Regions from separate parts of the Chryseobacterium sp. UF-81 genome, predicted to be linked through region 1. Evidence: riboswitches for the same ligand, from Rfam matches in the RefSeq annotation. Region 1 holds a riboswitch; each other region holds the start of a gene.
The links. Region 1 has a riboswitch for cobalamin ahead of AC4IFE_RS04190 (TonB-dependent receptor). Riboswitches for the same ligand answer to the same signal wherever they lie in the genome.
Positions count from the first base shown of each region.

Region 2: it holds a riboswitch for cobalamin, as region 1 does, so the genes downstream of both, AC4IFE_RS00750 (TonB-dependent receptor plug domain-containing protein) here and AC4IFE_RS04190 (TonB-dependent receptor) in region 1, are expected to answer to the same signal.
Region 3: it holds a riboswitch for cobalamin, as region 1 does, so the genes downstream of both, AC4IFE_RS01260 (acyl-CoA thioesterase) here and AC4IFE_RS04190 (TonB-dependent receptor) in region 1, are expected to answer to the same signal.
Region 4: it holds a riboswitch for cobalamin, as region 1 does, so the genes downstream of both, metE (5-methyltetrahydropteroyltriglutamate--homocysteine S-methyltransferase) here and AC4IFE_RS04190 (TonB-dependent receptor) in region 1, are expected to answer to the same signal.

Region 1 covers NZ_JBSIBX010000002.1:258,895-262,725, reverse strand. The annotation lists gene AC4IFE_RS04190 (TonB-dependent receptor) at 1-1,674, opposite strand, end outside; cobalamin riboswitch at 1,784-1,969, opposite strand; gene AC4IFE_RS04185 (transporter) at 2,184-3,131, opposite strand; gene AC4IFE_RS04180 (cytochrome-c peroxidase) at 3,128-3,831, opposite strand, start outside.
Region 2 covers NZ_JBSIBX010000001.1:146,209-150,039, reverse strand. The annotation lists gene AC4IFE_RS00765 (DUF2752 domain-containing protein) at 42-335, opposite strand; gene namA (NADPH dehydrogenase NamA) at 344-1,396, opposite strand; gene AC4IFE_RS00755 (cytidine deaminase) at 1,495-1,977, shown strand; cobalamin riboswitch at 2,224-2,398, shown strand; gene AC4IFE_RS00750 (TonB-dependent receptor plug domain-containing protein) at 2,430-3,831, shown strand, end outside.
Region 3 covers NZ_JBSIBX010000001.1:259,070-262,900, reverse strand. The annotation lists gene AC4IFE_RS01270 (hypothetical protein) at 1-716, shown strand, start outside; gene AC4IFE_RS01265 (hypothetical protein) at 800-1,597, shown strand; cobalamin riboswitch at 1,650-1,828, shown strand; gene AC4IFE_RS01260 (acyl-CoA thioesterase) at 1,944-2,327, shown strand; gene AC4IFE_RS01255 (HD domain-containing protein) at 2,478-3,068, opposite strand; gene AC4IFE_RS01250 (XAC2610-related protein) at 3,081-3,761, opposite strand.
Region 4 covers NZ_JBSIBX010000010.1:146,834-150,664, reverse strand. The annotation lists gene metE (5-methyltetrahydropteroyltriglutamate--homocysteine S-methyltransferase) at 1-2,086, opposite strand, end outside; cobalamin riboswitch at 2,467-2,651, opposite strand; gene AC4IFE_RS14690 (Lrp/AsnC family transcriptional regulator) at 2,804-3,265, shown strand; gene AC4IFE_RS14685 (carboxymuconolactone decarboxylase family protein) at 3,313-3,786, opposite strand.

The DNA.
Region 1 (3,831 bases):
ATAGGTATAGCTTACCAAAGGTTTCAGTTTTAATTTATTAATATCAAATTCAGCCTGGACATTCACATCTGCCCCGATGATTTTCACTTCACCCAGATTCACCATCATCCATCTGAAAAGATTGGTGGTAGGAACAGCTATAATCTTATTTTCTACTTCATTATAATAGCCATCCACTTTCAGATAGATTCCTTTAAACACTTTATGGTCATAGAGTTTCTCGTAAGTAAAACCTGCATCGTACTGATTCGTATATTCAGGTTTCAGCATTACATTCCCGATCATGGTGTAGTACAGATCATTGAAAGTAGGCATCCTGAACACTCTTTTGTAGAAAGCCCGAACGGTAAAGTCTTTTGAATCAAAAGGCTGATAGCTCAGGAAAGCTGAAGGCGTCCATTCGGTTTTATCTGGAGATTTTGCATTCATTTTCACGTCTTCATGTACAAAAGTCCCAAGAACGCTTCCTAAAAATTTAAGCCGGTTCCACTGATAGGTCGTAGCAAAAGACACGAGCGAAGTATAGCGGGTAGGATATGAAAAATCCCTCAGGCTGGCATCCAGATTATTATACTGAAAGTCAAAGCTTGCACTTACATCCCAGTTCTGATTAACAGAATAAATATTGGAATTGGAAAAATAGAGCTCTCTCTGAACATAAGAATTATCAATCGGCAGAACGGTTGTTGCCACATTCACCGTATCTAAAAACCGGGTGTAGTCGTAGGCAAATTTAGCTTTGACCTGCGTTTCAAATTTCGGAAACAACTTTTTACGGAAACTGGCCTGGACGAAATAGTTTTCATCCAGCATCTGCTGACCTTTAGGTTTGAAATTGTTATTAACAATAGCCGTGGGAACTCCACGATCGGAAATATAACCGTAACCGCGCACACTCCAGTTTCCATCGCTTATGGTCCCGTTTAAAGCAGTTTCAAATCGTTTCGCACGGATATAAGAATCATATCTTCTGGCAATGGTATCGTTGGCAACAGAGCCGTCAGAATTTTTCTTTTCATATTTAAACTTATACAATCCGTCACTCTGCACAAATTCCGAGCTGAAACTTACAGAAACTCTGTCTGAAAGCTTCTGCTCCAGACGGAAGGAAGGGTTGAATAAACTGATGGAGCCTAATTTCAGTTTAAGCGTCAAATTAGTCGTCTGATTTCCTTTAAAAACAGGGATTTTAGGCTGAAGATAAATAGATCCGGAAGACCCGAAATCCTTTGCCGGCTGAAAAATTTCACTTTTCTGGCCGTTATATAAAGAAATAGCTTCAAGATCGTACAGTGAAAACTTTCCGAGATCCACGATTCCGTTCTGAACATTTCCCAGCTGGATACCGTCATAGAAAACACCCACATGCTGGCTTCCCATACTCCGGATATTCACCGTTTTCAGACCTCCCATTCCACCGTAATCTTTGATCTGAACTCCTGAAAAATACCGTAAAGCATCAGCCACCGACTGGCTGTTCAGCCTTTCAAGCTGTTCTCCGGAAAGCACCTGTGCGGGAAGAATTTCTCTAAAATCTTTTTTGTAAAGCTGAATTGGAAGAATGGTTTTCTCCCGGATCGTATCTCGGGATTGTGAGAATAGAAGTTGAGATGCTGCCACAAATAATGTGATAACACTTTTTTTAAACTGTGAAGCAGTACATTTTCTGACCATTAGCTCATTGAGAATAATGCTGACGCTAATGGATATAAGATAGCAAAGATAAAGCACAGCTGTCACTGCACAGAATCGTTGTTGTCCTAAGCTTTATTCCACGAAAGCATCAAACGTTTATCTTCTGGCAGGTCTTCTGACTTACTCCGTTTTTGAAATCCTTCCCATTAAAAAAACAGTGGATATACTCTTCAAAAACTTTGATGTGGAGCTTACAGCAGCGGGTCTGTCCCGGATTTTCACCGGATTCCCTTTTAAGTGCTTTTTACAGCGCACCAGATTGCGGCAAAGATAGAAAATAACTTAATATATACAATAATGGCATAATAGATTAATTCTCAATACTATGAAAAAATCAGATTTGTTAAGTGATATATTAAAACTGGTGGCTTCGAGAACCTCAGCCACCAGTTTTTTAGAAATTATAATCGAGTGTACAATTTATTTTCTATTATAATGAATATTGAATAACCCACATTTGTTGGCTGAGGCTCTCGAAGCCAACTACATTAAATTCCAAAATTGATAAATACACTGAATCTGGATTTTGCTTCGATATCGCCTGCCGCAAGATTGGAATAGGCAGGCAGCATCACTTCTCCTCCTAAACTGAACTTTTTATACGAAGCTTCAAAACCGAGTTTTCCATATAAAGCGCTTCCGGCTGTTTTGGGCAATACTTCGTCAAACTGTCTGTTTTTATCATAGACTTCGCCCTGAAGTCCGGCTTTGGCAGAGAAAATAGTCTTTTCATTTGCTGCAAGCTGATAAAAACCTGTTGCGGCATAATTCCACTGGTTTCCGAAATGGTAATGCTTCTTATTTTCGGTTTTTACCGTGTAATCTGTGTTGACCAGCACAGCCAGCTTATTCTTTTGAAATTTATAGTTCAAAGCGGCCTGATAGTCCCAGCTTCCTGTTCCAAGCTGAAAACTTGGATTGACTCCCGAAGCTCCTTTTTCATCAAATTTCCCCAAAGGAATTTTTACTCCCAAACCACCACTAAGCTGATGAAAATTATCTTTAGAATTGATAATCCTGTAGATTCCCATCAGGTTCATATCACCGATTCCATTGATGTTGATATCGCCCTGCATTGTTTTCTTTTCATGAAAATGAAATGGCAGGCTGGCATATACGCTCAATTTTTCAGTCAATGGAATTTTACCCCAAACCTGCAGGGTATTGAAGTACTGATCCTGTGTGAGGTCTTTTACAAAAAGGTTTTCTTTGGCCTTGTAATGCTGGGCAAAATATTTGATCCCGATAAACTGTGGATTCAGTAAAGATTCAAAACCGGAGGAACCGTTTCCTGCTGCACAGCCGCACGCATCACAGTCATCAAATACAATACTGTTTACCGGATCTGCGATATACAGACTGTCGTTGATCGTTTTAGCCTTACAGACCCATGATAATGTAACACTTAGTATAAATATTATTTTTTTTATGCTCATTCTGCAAATTTTGGATTAGAAATAAAGTTTTTATCAGATAAGGTTTTCAAAAAAGCGATGATCAGCTGTTTTTCCTGTGTATCCATCGCAATTCCGACATGCCCGTTATTTTTCAGCTGCGGATCAAGATTGGGATTATCCTCCACACTATCTGAATAGAAATTAAGGACGGCTCCCAGCGTGTAAAACCTTCCGTCATGCATATAGGGTGCGGTATATTCTACATTTCTAAGGCTCGGTACACGGAATTTCATCCAATCCACCTGATCAAGGGTTACTCGATAACGCCCGGCATCTTTGAACTGGGTATTGTAGTACATTCCTGTATTCCTGAAACTCTCATCGGTAAATAATTCTCCGCTGTGGCAGGAAGCACATTTCTGATTAAAAAGAGCTAATCCCTGAGATTCTTCAGCAGTAAAATTTTCTTTTCCCTGTTTAACCCTGTCATATTTCGAGTCTGCGGAAATCATGCTTACCATAAACTGCGACAGAGCCTTCAATAGTCTTTCACCGGTTATGTTTTCGTCACCATAAGCTGCCTTGAAGAGTTTTTTATACTTCTGATCATCCTTTAATTTAGAAATTACTTCTGGCATTGAGCTGTCCATTTCATTGGCATCCGTGATCGGTATGACCGGCTGTTCGTTCAGATTATGGATCACGCCGTCCCACATATACCTTTTCAGGAATGCCATGT
Region 2 (3,831 bases), on a different contig from region 1:
ATTAAACATTAAAAAAATACACTTCTTCGCTTTGTTTTCCATCAGTGAGCATGCATGTAAAAATATTTATAATAATAAGAGAAGATTATGATGACCAAATTTACAGCAATCATGATCATCAGGATGTTACCGTATTTTCTTTTCTTATCTACAAAACTCAGACCCAGGGTAAAAAGGAACAGGAGCAGTGTATAAACAGCCGGGTAGAGATGAAAAGCTTCTGAAAACCTACCTTCAAATACCAATACAACTGCTCTCTGGGCACCACACCCCAAACATTCTATTCCCAGAAATTTCTTACTGGGGCAGGTCAGCATAAAGTCTTCGATCTTCATTGCGAATGTTATGATGAAATTCTTGCTCTTGTATATTGGTGCGGGAAGAAACAGTCTTCTTTCATTTCAAATGATCCCTGAACGGCAATATATGGATTCCTTAAGATTTCTCTTGCCACGAATATGAGGTCTGCATCTCCTTTTTCCAGGATTTCTTCAGCCTGCTCCACCGTTGTAATCAAACCGACTGCTCCGGTTTTTACTCCGGCTTCTTTTCTGATCTGGGCGGAGAAAGGAACCTGGTAACCATCAAATACAGGTATTTTCGCGCCGTGGATATTTCCACCGCTTGAAACATCTACCAGGTCTACGGAATGTTCTTTTAACACTTCAGCAAGCCTTACGCTTTCATTAATATTCCATCCGTTTTCAGCATATTCGGTTCCGGAAATTCTTACAAAAAGCGCTGTATTTTCGTCCAGCTCTTCGTTGACAGCATCAACAATTTCTAAAAGAAAACGGATTCTGTTTTCAAAACTTCCTCCATAATCATCTGTCCTGATGTTGGATAGCGGTGATAAAAACTGATGGATAAGATATCCGTGGGCGCCGTGAATTTCTATGAGATCAAAACCGGCTTTTACAGCTCTTTTTGCTGCTGCTTTAAAATAATGTACCTGTTCTTTGATCTCGTCAGCAGTCAGGACATGCGGGATCCTTTCAGAGGGATGATAGGGAATGGCACTTGGCGCAACGGTTTCCCAACCTTCTTCAACAGGAATCTGCAGGTTATTCCAGGTGGAGCCTTTTCTTCCGGCATGGGCAAGCTGAATTCCTATTTTACTTTCTGAACGGGAATGGACAAAATCAACAATTTTCTTAAGCTCTTCTGCCTGCTGATCATTCCAGATTCCCATACAGTGATTGGTAATTCTTCCGCGTGGCTCTACTCCCGTGGCTTCAACCATGATAAGCCCTGTCCCGCCCTGGGATCTGCTTCCGTAGTGTACAAAGTGGAAGTCATTGGCCAATCCATTTTCGCATGAATACATACACATAGGAGACATTACCCATCTGTTTTTCAGTTCTATATTTCTAAATTTTATTGGTGTGTATAACATTTTACCTTTTGATTTTCAATTTAATCATGAATAAAAAAAACATTGTCGAAGTGATGAAAAAGAAGTAAATTTGGCCCCCTTTTTAGTCTTACTAATATATGAAAAAAGACATACAGATCAGTTACGAGCATTTTAAAAACAGCAGTGAACTGAACAATATAGAAAAAACCTTATTTGAAAGAGCAATACAGGCCCGTGAAAATGCTTATGCGCCCTATTCGAATTTCCTTGTAGGATGTGCCGTTTTACTGGAAAATGGTGAAATATATTCCGGTAATAACCAGGAAAATGCAGCCTATCCATCAGGGTTATGTGCGGAAAGAACAACTCTTTTCTGGGTGGCAGCCAATTTTCCGGATGTCAAGGTGAAAAAAATCTTTGTCGTGGGAGGTCCTAAGGAATTTCATGAGAAAAACCCTCCGATTCCACCTTGTGGAGCCTGCCGTCAAAGTCTGATAGAATATGAAACGAAACAGAACGAAGACATCCTCCTTTATTTTTCAAGCATGAATGATGAAGTGGTAAAGGTGCATTCTATTAAAGATCTGCTGCCGTTCTATTTTGATTCATCGTTTTTGTAGAAGTGAAATTTTGTGAATAGGGAATTTTGGTTTGCATTTAAGAATCAGATCCTGGAGTTTTGTCAATGGTGAATTTGCTTCGCATGTGAATTGATAATTTAATAATTATTTTCAATTTTGTACTGTCATGTTCAATACTGATCATTTATACATTTTAAAAAATTTCTCTGCGAAGCAAAATTCCCTATTCACAATTGACCATTCACAATTGACTTTTTGCCTTTTTGCGCAATAAATTTAAAAAGTTATCTTTGCAAAAATTTTGGTTTCCAGCATTTTGGAAATAATAGGGAATTGGGTGTGACTCCCAAACTGTCCCCGCAACTGTAAATCGCAATAAGATTTCTGCAAAAAACCACTGTTTATACGGGAAGGTGCAGAAAGCGAAAGTCAGGAGACCTGCCAAAATTATAACTAAAAACGCATTACTTTCGGAGGAAAAGTAAAATAGTATGAATATAAAAAGGTCTTTATTACTGCTTTGTTCGTCTTACGGCAGCTTTCTCTTCGGACAGGAGAAAGCAGTTGACACCATTTATATTTTCGACAGCCAGATGAGCAAGGCAAAACTTTTTCATCCGGTACAGAGGATCACTCCAAAAGATCTCGAAAAAAATTCAACCAATCTTTCTGAGCTTTTACGTTTCCAGTCTTCTATTTATGTTAAAGAAAATGGACGCGGGGCCGTTTCTTCGCCTTCATTCAGAGGAACAACAGCTCAGCAGACTGCTTTTGTATGGAACGGAATCAACATCAATTCCAGCTTTCTGGGACAGGGAGATGTGAATAATATTCCTCTTTTCGGGTATGATCAGATTGATATAAAAGCTGGCGGAGGAAGTGTTGTCTATGGCAGCGGAGCTATCGGAGGAAGCATTCATTTAAATAATATTCTGGATTTCAACAGGGGTTTCAAGGGCTCTGTTTATTCGGAGGCGGGCTCTTTTGATACGTACAATAATTTTCTGCAGGCATCTTTCAGCAATGATAAATTAAGCGTTAAGGTTTCGGGAAGCTATTTCACAAGCCAAAATGATTATAAAGTTCCTGAGTTTGTCGTAGGAAGTACAGGGTTCCACAATATTAACGGAAAATACTATAATACTTCGGTGAACATCGGAGCTTCTTATAAAATTGCTGATCACCAGACGATTTCATGGCAGAACCAGATCTTCGATGCCTCACAGCGGTATCCTGTTTTTGAACAAATTGGAAACAGAACAAAATATAACGCGCAGACTTTAAGAAGTTTAATCGCATGGGATATTAATAAAGGTAATCTTTCGAACAGCTTAAAAGCTGCTTATACGGAAGATAATTTCCAGTATTTTTCAGGTCTTAACCAACCTAAAACAAGTGGTGCAGAGGGAAAAAATTATATTTTCAAAAATGATTTCAACTATTTCATCACTCCTAAGATCAACATTAATGCTATTGGAGAATTTCAGGTGAATAAGGGTGAAGGCTATCAATCGGACAAAAACAGTCAATCCGGAATTGGGGTTATCAGCAGAAATGTGGGTTCCCTATCCGGCTTAATAAGATATTTTGTCACCAAGGAGCTTCGTTTTGAAGCCGGCATCAAGAAGGATTTCGTGGAGGATATTTCTTCACCTCTTCTGTATTCTTTTTCGGGAAAATGGGATGCTTTACAATGGTATCGTATAGGCGTAAGCTTTTCAAGAAATTTCAGGTATCCTTCTTTTAATGATCTTTACTGGCAGCCGGGAGGAAATCTGGATCTGCTTCCTGAAACGTCCACGAATATTGACATGAGCCATGAGTTCAGCTTAGGAGATTTTAAAATTACATTAAGTCCTTATTACATGGACATCAAAAACCTCATCAACTGGC
Region 3 (3,831 bases), on a different contig from region 1:
TGGCTGATGTAAAGAAAAAACAGCCGGTAAACGGAATGTTTTACACAACAAGCTGTGGTGGCAAAGATACCAGCTGTTTTATATATGTGGAAAATAAACAGAAAACAGAAGGAGCAATTTATGGCTTTGAAGATACAAAAATCAGTTCCGCTATTATAGGAAGAAAGGATAATCAGGTATATAAAAGAAAGACAGAAGCCCCAGGTTATACACAGGAATTTTCAGACGGCATTTCCACTTATGTTGATTTTTATAAAAACGGTGCAATCCATACGATACGACATCTGGGAAACAATCTAAAAGTTGCTGAAATTCCTGTAGGAATATGGTACGCATACTCTGAAAAGGGTGATCTAATTCAAAAAATAGAGCATGATGATCATTTTAAAATGAATTTTTATGATATTTTGAAGATTGCAGACCGATACACCTTCCCTGACATCCGTATTTACAGAAAATTTAATGATGTTAATTCGTACTGGTATATATATTTGAAACCCCACTATCGGGATGGGGTTACAAAAAGCAGGAGCATTCTGATTGATGACAAGACCGGAGAGGTCATTTACGATATCAGTCAGGATCAAGAAAAATATGTGAAAGCTAAAAATTATGACAGCTTGCAATTAAGTAAAGAATCTGTGAATTGGCTAAAAAATAATGATCTGCATCAAGTTCCTGATGGAGAGTTTTATAAATTGTTTAGAGGATATTGATAATTTAAGCAAACACAACAAGATTTTACTGATCAAAAAAACATTTAATTTATATATTTGAGGGATCAAAAAAATTTCATAGAATGATTTCCATAAACAAAGCATTGTACCTTTCCGCTTTCAGCCTTTTTTCTCTGGCATTTGTCAAGGGACAGAATAAAGTTCCTTTTGGTGTTGTAAAAGCTGAAGAAGGCTACGCCAACGTGCGCGTCCACAAGGATGACTACAGGAAAATTGTAGACAAGATCCGGATGCGTAAAGGTGATGTATTTGTTTATGTAAAACCTGCACCCGGAGAAACGGAATGGGTATGGATCAAATATCCTGAAAAGCAGGATGAAGAAAAACCTTTTGTAAGATATGAGAATCTTGAGAAGGAAGGAATGGTAAATAAAGGGCGTATTGCCTTTATAGATCAACTTCCTCAGTTTACGCCTTCTAAATCCAAGAACGGGAAATCACTTATTTTCACAGACAACAGCAATCCCAAAATACCCACTTCACAAAGAACCAAGGTGGTTATTGATATTTATCCGTCGAATGCCGGTTACAGAAAGCAGGAAAAAGATACCGACGGAAAGATCCTTACAATAGATAAAATAAAACCATGGGGCATTAAGGACGGACTTCCGGAAGGGATGACAGAGATTAAATCCATCAGAGTACAGCAGCCGGGAAGAGGTTCTGTTTTTGTAAGGGAAGCTATTAAAAATATGTTTCAGCCTACTATGGACTTCAACAATGTAGGAGTAACGGCTCTTGACAATGATCATATTTATCTTTATATGATCAATGGCTCTGGTGAAAACAGATATGTCACACTTTGGACCATCAAGGAAGGAAAGGTAATGAGCCAGATTATTTACAATAGTCCGGAATAATTGCCGTTTTTCACACTAATATTCTTATTTTTGCCCTGAAAAAGTTTAACGCTAATTCATCACAGAAACTGGTTCTGCTTAACGCAGATTAAAAGGGAACCGTGTGCAAATCACGGACTGTCGCGCAACTGTAAGTAACTGAAGTCTTTATCAAGGATCCACTGTGCAGCGCACGGGAAGGAGATACAAGATGTTACAAGTCAGGAGACCTGCCTATTTCTTTAAACAAGAAACTTTCGCGATTTGAAGTTTATTGATCTGATGGACTGCTTCAGGAATTCCTGTGATTCCTGTCACTGTTCTGTTATTTTGATCTATTTCATTTCGCATTAATTAATAATGAAATATGACTACAGAAGAAAGAATTGCAGCATCCGAAACCAGAATTTTTAAAGCAGTTTTCCCCAACACTACCAACCACTATGATACCCTTTTCGGAGGTACAGCAATGCAGCTGATGGATGAAGTAGCTTTTATCACCGCAACCCGTTTTGCAAGAAAAAGAGTGGTAACTGTAAGCAGCGATAAGATCGATTTTAAAAAACCTATTCCTGCAGGAACCATTGTGGAGCTGATCGGAAAGGTTGACTATGTCGGAAAAACCAGCATGAAAGTGAATGTAGAAATCTATACGGAGCAAATGTACTCGTATGAAAGAGAAAGAGCTATTGTGGGCGATTTCACTTTTGTGGCTATAGATGAGTTTAAGAAACCAATCAGAATATTGTAAAAAATAAGTTTCGGGCGGCCAAAGGCCGCCCGAAAATTATTATAAAGTATAAACAATGTATTGTAAAAATTGTATCACTCTGATAAATGAATGCTTTGTTCATTTAAAGAACATCAATTTAAAATCTTTCCTCCTTATTTTGCGATAAATCTACCGAACTACCTTGTCAGTCTCCAGACTTCTGCTCAGCAACATTTCAAAAGCCTCTCCCATCTCATCGGATGCTCTTGTGATAGCATTTTCCAGCATATTTCTGATCTGCTTTTCAGTAACACCTGCTTCCGTCCAGCTTTTTCCTGAAGTGTGAGAATTTAAGATAAACGGCATGATACGGTCAATAGAGCAGGCGAAAATAGCGTCCGGTGTTTTTTCTTCCTCAAATTCCAGCCACAATTCAAAAAACTCAGTACGCAAAGGTTCATCAAGGATTCCAAAGATTTTCTGCGCTGAAATTTTTTCTCGCTCAAATTTCCCCACCATTGCCTGTTCATCAAAAAGAAAAGTATCTCCCGCCCCTATCTCCACTAAATCGTGAATGGAAAGCATTCTTATTACTCTTAAAAGATCAATATCCGCGCGGTTTTTAGCATATGGATAAAGTATCTGGGCCAAAATAATGATCTGCCATGAGTGTTCGGCTGTATTTTCCCTTCTCGTATCATCGGCATTGTAGTTTCTCCTTTGTACATTTTTCAGGGCATCAACTGCCAGAATAAAATCGATTTCCTTCTGTATTTTCATTTCCTTTATTTATTATTTGGATAATTTTCTAACGATCCATTTATTATTAATCTTTTCTCTAACGGTCACCTTCGTTTTTTCATCACTGAAATCACTGATCTTTTCGTAAACCAGATCTAATCCTTTGTTGGGAATCACCTGATATTCGTAGGTGTAATGCAGAGACGCCCCGGATCTGGCATAAGTGGTTAACCGCTTTCGTTTGGAATCTACATCAAACATTCCCTGATAAGAGCTGGCAATTTCAGTAAGTTCTTTACTCAAAACAAATTGTTTCTTTGTGGAATTAAAAACATACACATCAAAGGAGGCACTGCCATAGTTTCCGCCACTGCCGTTTCTTATGGCTACATCTTCCGTCCCGTCAAAATTGAAATCTCCAAAAACCACAGGAGCATCGTGGACCATTCCGTGGGTTAGTGTTGTTACACTGGTGCTTGACGGTTTCACCTCTTTTTCAAAATACATGACAAAATCTCCGGAAGCAAGAGTCTGTAGCTTTTCTCCGCTTTTACTGAACAATATGATAGCAGCCTTATTTCTACAGGCATCAGTCTGACATTCTTCAACTGTAACCTCTGCATTATATTTCCCGGATGCATCTTCGATGGCAAAATGATATTGTCCGAAACAAAAAGGTGCAAGCAGTATCAATGCTGACAACGACCTGTATGATGTAGATGTATTGATCATGGATGATTTTTATGCATTAGTTTTTCAACAAATTTTATGCAAAAATAGGGGTTTTGGCTGAAAACTATTT
Region 4 (3,831 bases), on a different contig from region 1:
ATTTGAAATCTGCAAAAGCATTCAGCAGTTCCATCTGGCTTCTGGAGCATTCTATTGTGATCACATCGGCATCCATATCTGCAATATTCTGAATGATATCGTTGAATTCAGAATAGCACATATGCGTATGAATCTGCGTGGCATCTTCTACACCGCTTGCTGAAATTCTGAAAGCTTCAACTGCCCATTTCAGATAATTTTGCCAGTCGGATTTTCTCAGCGGTAATCCTTCACGAATGGCAGGCTCATCAATCTGGATGATTCTGATTCCTGCTTTTTCCAGATCACTCACCTCATCACGAATCGCCAAGGCAATCTGTTTGCACGTTAATGAACGGGGCTGATCGTCACGTACAAAAGACCATTGAAGAATCGTTACGGGGCCCGTCAACATTCCTTTTACCCATTTTTGAGTTAAAGATTGGGCATATTTGGACCAGTAAACAGTCATAGGATGCGGGCGGTGAACGTCACCATAGATCACCGGTGGTTTCACACAACGGCTTCCGTAGCTTTGCACCCAACCGTTTTGAGTAAAGGCAAACCCTTCCAATTGTTCCCCGAAATATTCCACCATATCATTTCGCTCAAATTCTCCGTGAACCAGAACGTCAATCCCGATTTCTTCCTGCCAGCGGATGGTTCTTTCCGTCTCTTTTTTAAGAAGATCATCATATTGTTCAGCAGTCAGTTCACCTTTTTTAAATTTTGATCTCCATGTTCTTACTTCTTTTGTCTGTGGAAACGAGCCGATGGTTGTTGTCGGGAACAAAGGAAGTTGCAACACTTTTTGTTGTTTTTCTTTTCTTATATTGAAAGAACTGTTTCTTTGTGCATCTTCTTTGGTGGTCACATCAGCACGGTTTTTTACTTCCTGATTATGAATTAAAATTGACGTTTTACGGTTTTCAATCGCCTTTTTGTTTTCAGCTAATTCTTGTAAAGCATTGTAATCCGGATTTTCTGAAGCGAGTTTTTTTAACGTAACAATTTCGGAGACTTTTTGTTTTGCAAAAGCCATCCATTGTTTGATTTCAGGAGACAGTGTCTTTTCGTTCGTTTCCAGATCAAGATCGAAAGGTGAGTGGAGGAGTGAACAGGATGGAGCGATGAGGACCCTTTCAGAACCTATTTTCTCTATAGCTTTATGAATAAAAGTCAGAGATCGGCTGAAATCGTTTTTCCAGATATTTCTTCCGTCAACGATTCCCAAAGAAAGGCTTAAAGTATCCGGAATGGTATGTAAGACTTCATCCAGCTGTTCAGGGCAGCGTACCAGATCAATATGAAGAACATCCACAGGAAGTGAAGCTGCTAATGAAAGATTGTCTTTTAAGCCTTCAAAATAAGTCGCTACAATGAATTTCAGGTCCGGAAACTGTTTTCTGATTTCATCATAAGCAGATTGGTAAATTTCTTTTGCTTTTTCAGTAAGATCGAGACCTAAAAACGGTTCGTCAAACTGAATCCATGTCGCTCCGTTTTTTTCAAGCTCTTTTAAAATTTCAATGTATACCGGAAGCAGATTTTCTATGAGGTCCAGTTTATCAAAACCCTCTTCTTTCTCTTTTCCCAGAAGAAGATAGGTGAGAGGTCCTATAATCACAGGTTTGGCATTTATTCCGGCTTGCTTTGCCCTGAGGAATTCACTGATGATTTTTTTAGAAAATAATCCGAACTGCTGGTTCTTCTGAAATTCAGGAACGATGTAATGGTAATTGGTATCAAACCATTTTGTCATTTCCATGGCGGTAATGTCGAGGCCATTTTTCTGGTAGCCTCTTGCCATTGCAAAATACAGGTCAAGTTCAGAATCGGATGCTCTTAAGGCAATCTCTTTGTAGCGTTCCGGAATTGCTCCGACAGTCAGGGTCATATCCAGAACCTGATCATAATAAGAAAAGTCATTGCAGGGGATAAGGTCTACTCCTGCTTCCTGCTGCAGTTTCCAGTTTTGAAGGCTGATGCTGTTCCCGGTTTCCAGGAGTTCATTTAATGATGCCTTGCCTGACCAATACTGCTCGCAGGCTTTTTTGAGTTCTCTGTGGCGGCCAATACGCGGGCTGCCAAGAATGTGTGTTTGCATGTTTTTAAACTTTTAAATTAAACAATCATGATTTTAAAAGTTCTTTTATAATGCTTCAGAATACTTTCGGAGAGAGAGTTTTAGGAACAAAGTAGATACAGTAAAACGTTATTTCCTTTAAATAAGAGAATTGGCTTAAAGGTTCTTTTTTTGACGCCAAGTTTTAATTCAACATGCTTTATATTCTAAGAGGGCAAAGAGTTAATTTCTGAAGCGGAGGTTTTATCCATAAGCTTCATCAGCGATAAAGTTGCAGTTCTTTGCTCCTTAAAAATAAGGAGTTTTTATAAAAAAATATTTGCGTTTAAAATCAAATCATTCACAATTAAACGTTCAAAATGTATCATCTGTATGACCTAAAAGCTTCAGACCGCGAAAGCATTGTCAATTCAGAACAGGCAGGTCTCCTGGCTTGTAACGGCTTCTATCATCCTTCCCGCTGTTGGCAGTGGATATTCTGGATAAAAACTTTTGTTGTGCTACTTACAGTTGCGCGACAGCTCGTGATTCTCACACGATTCCCTATTAATTTACGTTATGTAAAACCTCTTCTGTCTGATGAAGAATGTTAAAGAACAAAATCTAGCCAAAGGTATTGATTAAGTGGATTGATTGGTAGAATTATTAAAATTCAGAATATAATTTTGTTTGATGGGTGTTATAGAGTTAAATATTCTGTACATTTGAAAAACATAACCTCAAAAAGAATATTATTCTGTGGAAAGACTTGACGAAAGGGATCTGCAATTGCTCAGAATCCTGCAAAAGAATGCTAAACTGACCGTAAAAGAGATTGCAAAAGAAATAAATCTTTCACCTTCCCCTGTTTTCGAACGGATGAAAAGATTGGAGCAGGAAGGATATATCAAGCATTATGCAGCCGTTCTGGAAGCAGAAAAGCTGAACCGGGGATTTACCGTTTTTTGCCAGATCAAGCTTAAGATACATGACCGTTCTGTCGGAAATCAGTTAGTTGAAGATATCTTACAGATCGATGAAATTGCTGAATGTTATAATATTTCTGGAGACTTCGATTTTCTCCTTAAAGTTCAGGTAAGGGATATGAAACATTACCAGGATTTTGTCTTTAATAAACTGGGCTCACTGGATTCCATCGGAAGTGCACACAGCACCTTTGTGATGGCTGAGGTAAAAAATATTCATGGGGTAAGTATTTAGAAGCAAAAGCAGCACCCGAAAACGAATGCTGCCTGATTTTTAAATCCTTAAATTTTTAAATCCTTAAATAAATTCAATTGTTCCATTTCTATCACTGCATTTTTTTGATATTCTTCTGTCAGGTTAAAAATTTTCCCCAGTTTTTGGGAAGCACTGATAAAACTGATAAACGTACAAAGCTCTGAAACTTCTTTTTCGGAAAAGAATTCGCTCAGCATGCTGAAATGACTCTTGAGTATGGAACGGTGATCTGTACAGAATAGCTCTGCGAAACTTACCGCTACAGAAATTTTAAGATCTGATTGACTGAAATCGGGCCTTCCGTTTTTTACCATGCAGTATTCACAGCCATTTCCAAAAGCAAGAGCCCTTCGCACCTGTTCGAGTAAACGGGGATCTAAGGTTGCATTTTTAAAAAAAGTTTCTTCAAGACGGTTCCAGTTAGCAAGTATTTCCGGATTGTGCCCGATCAGCTTTTCAAATGGTGTGTTTCCATTGTCTGAAAGTTCAATTGTTGTCATAATTTTTTTATGTCAAATTTCCGTCTAATTCATGTGATTTTAAAG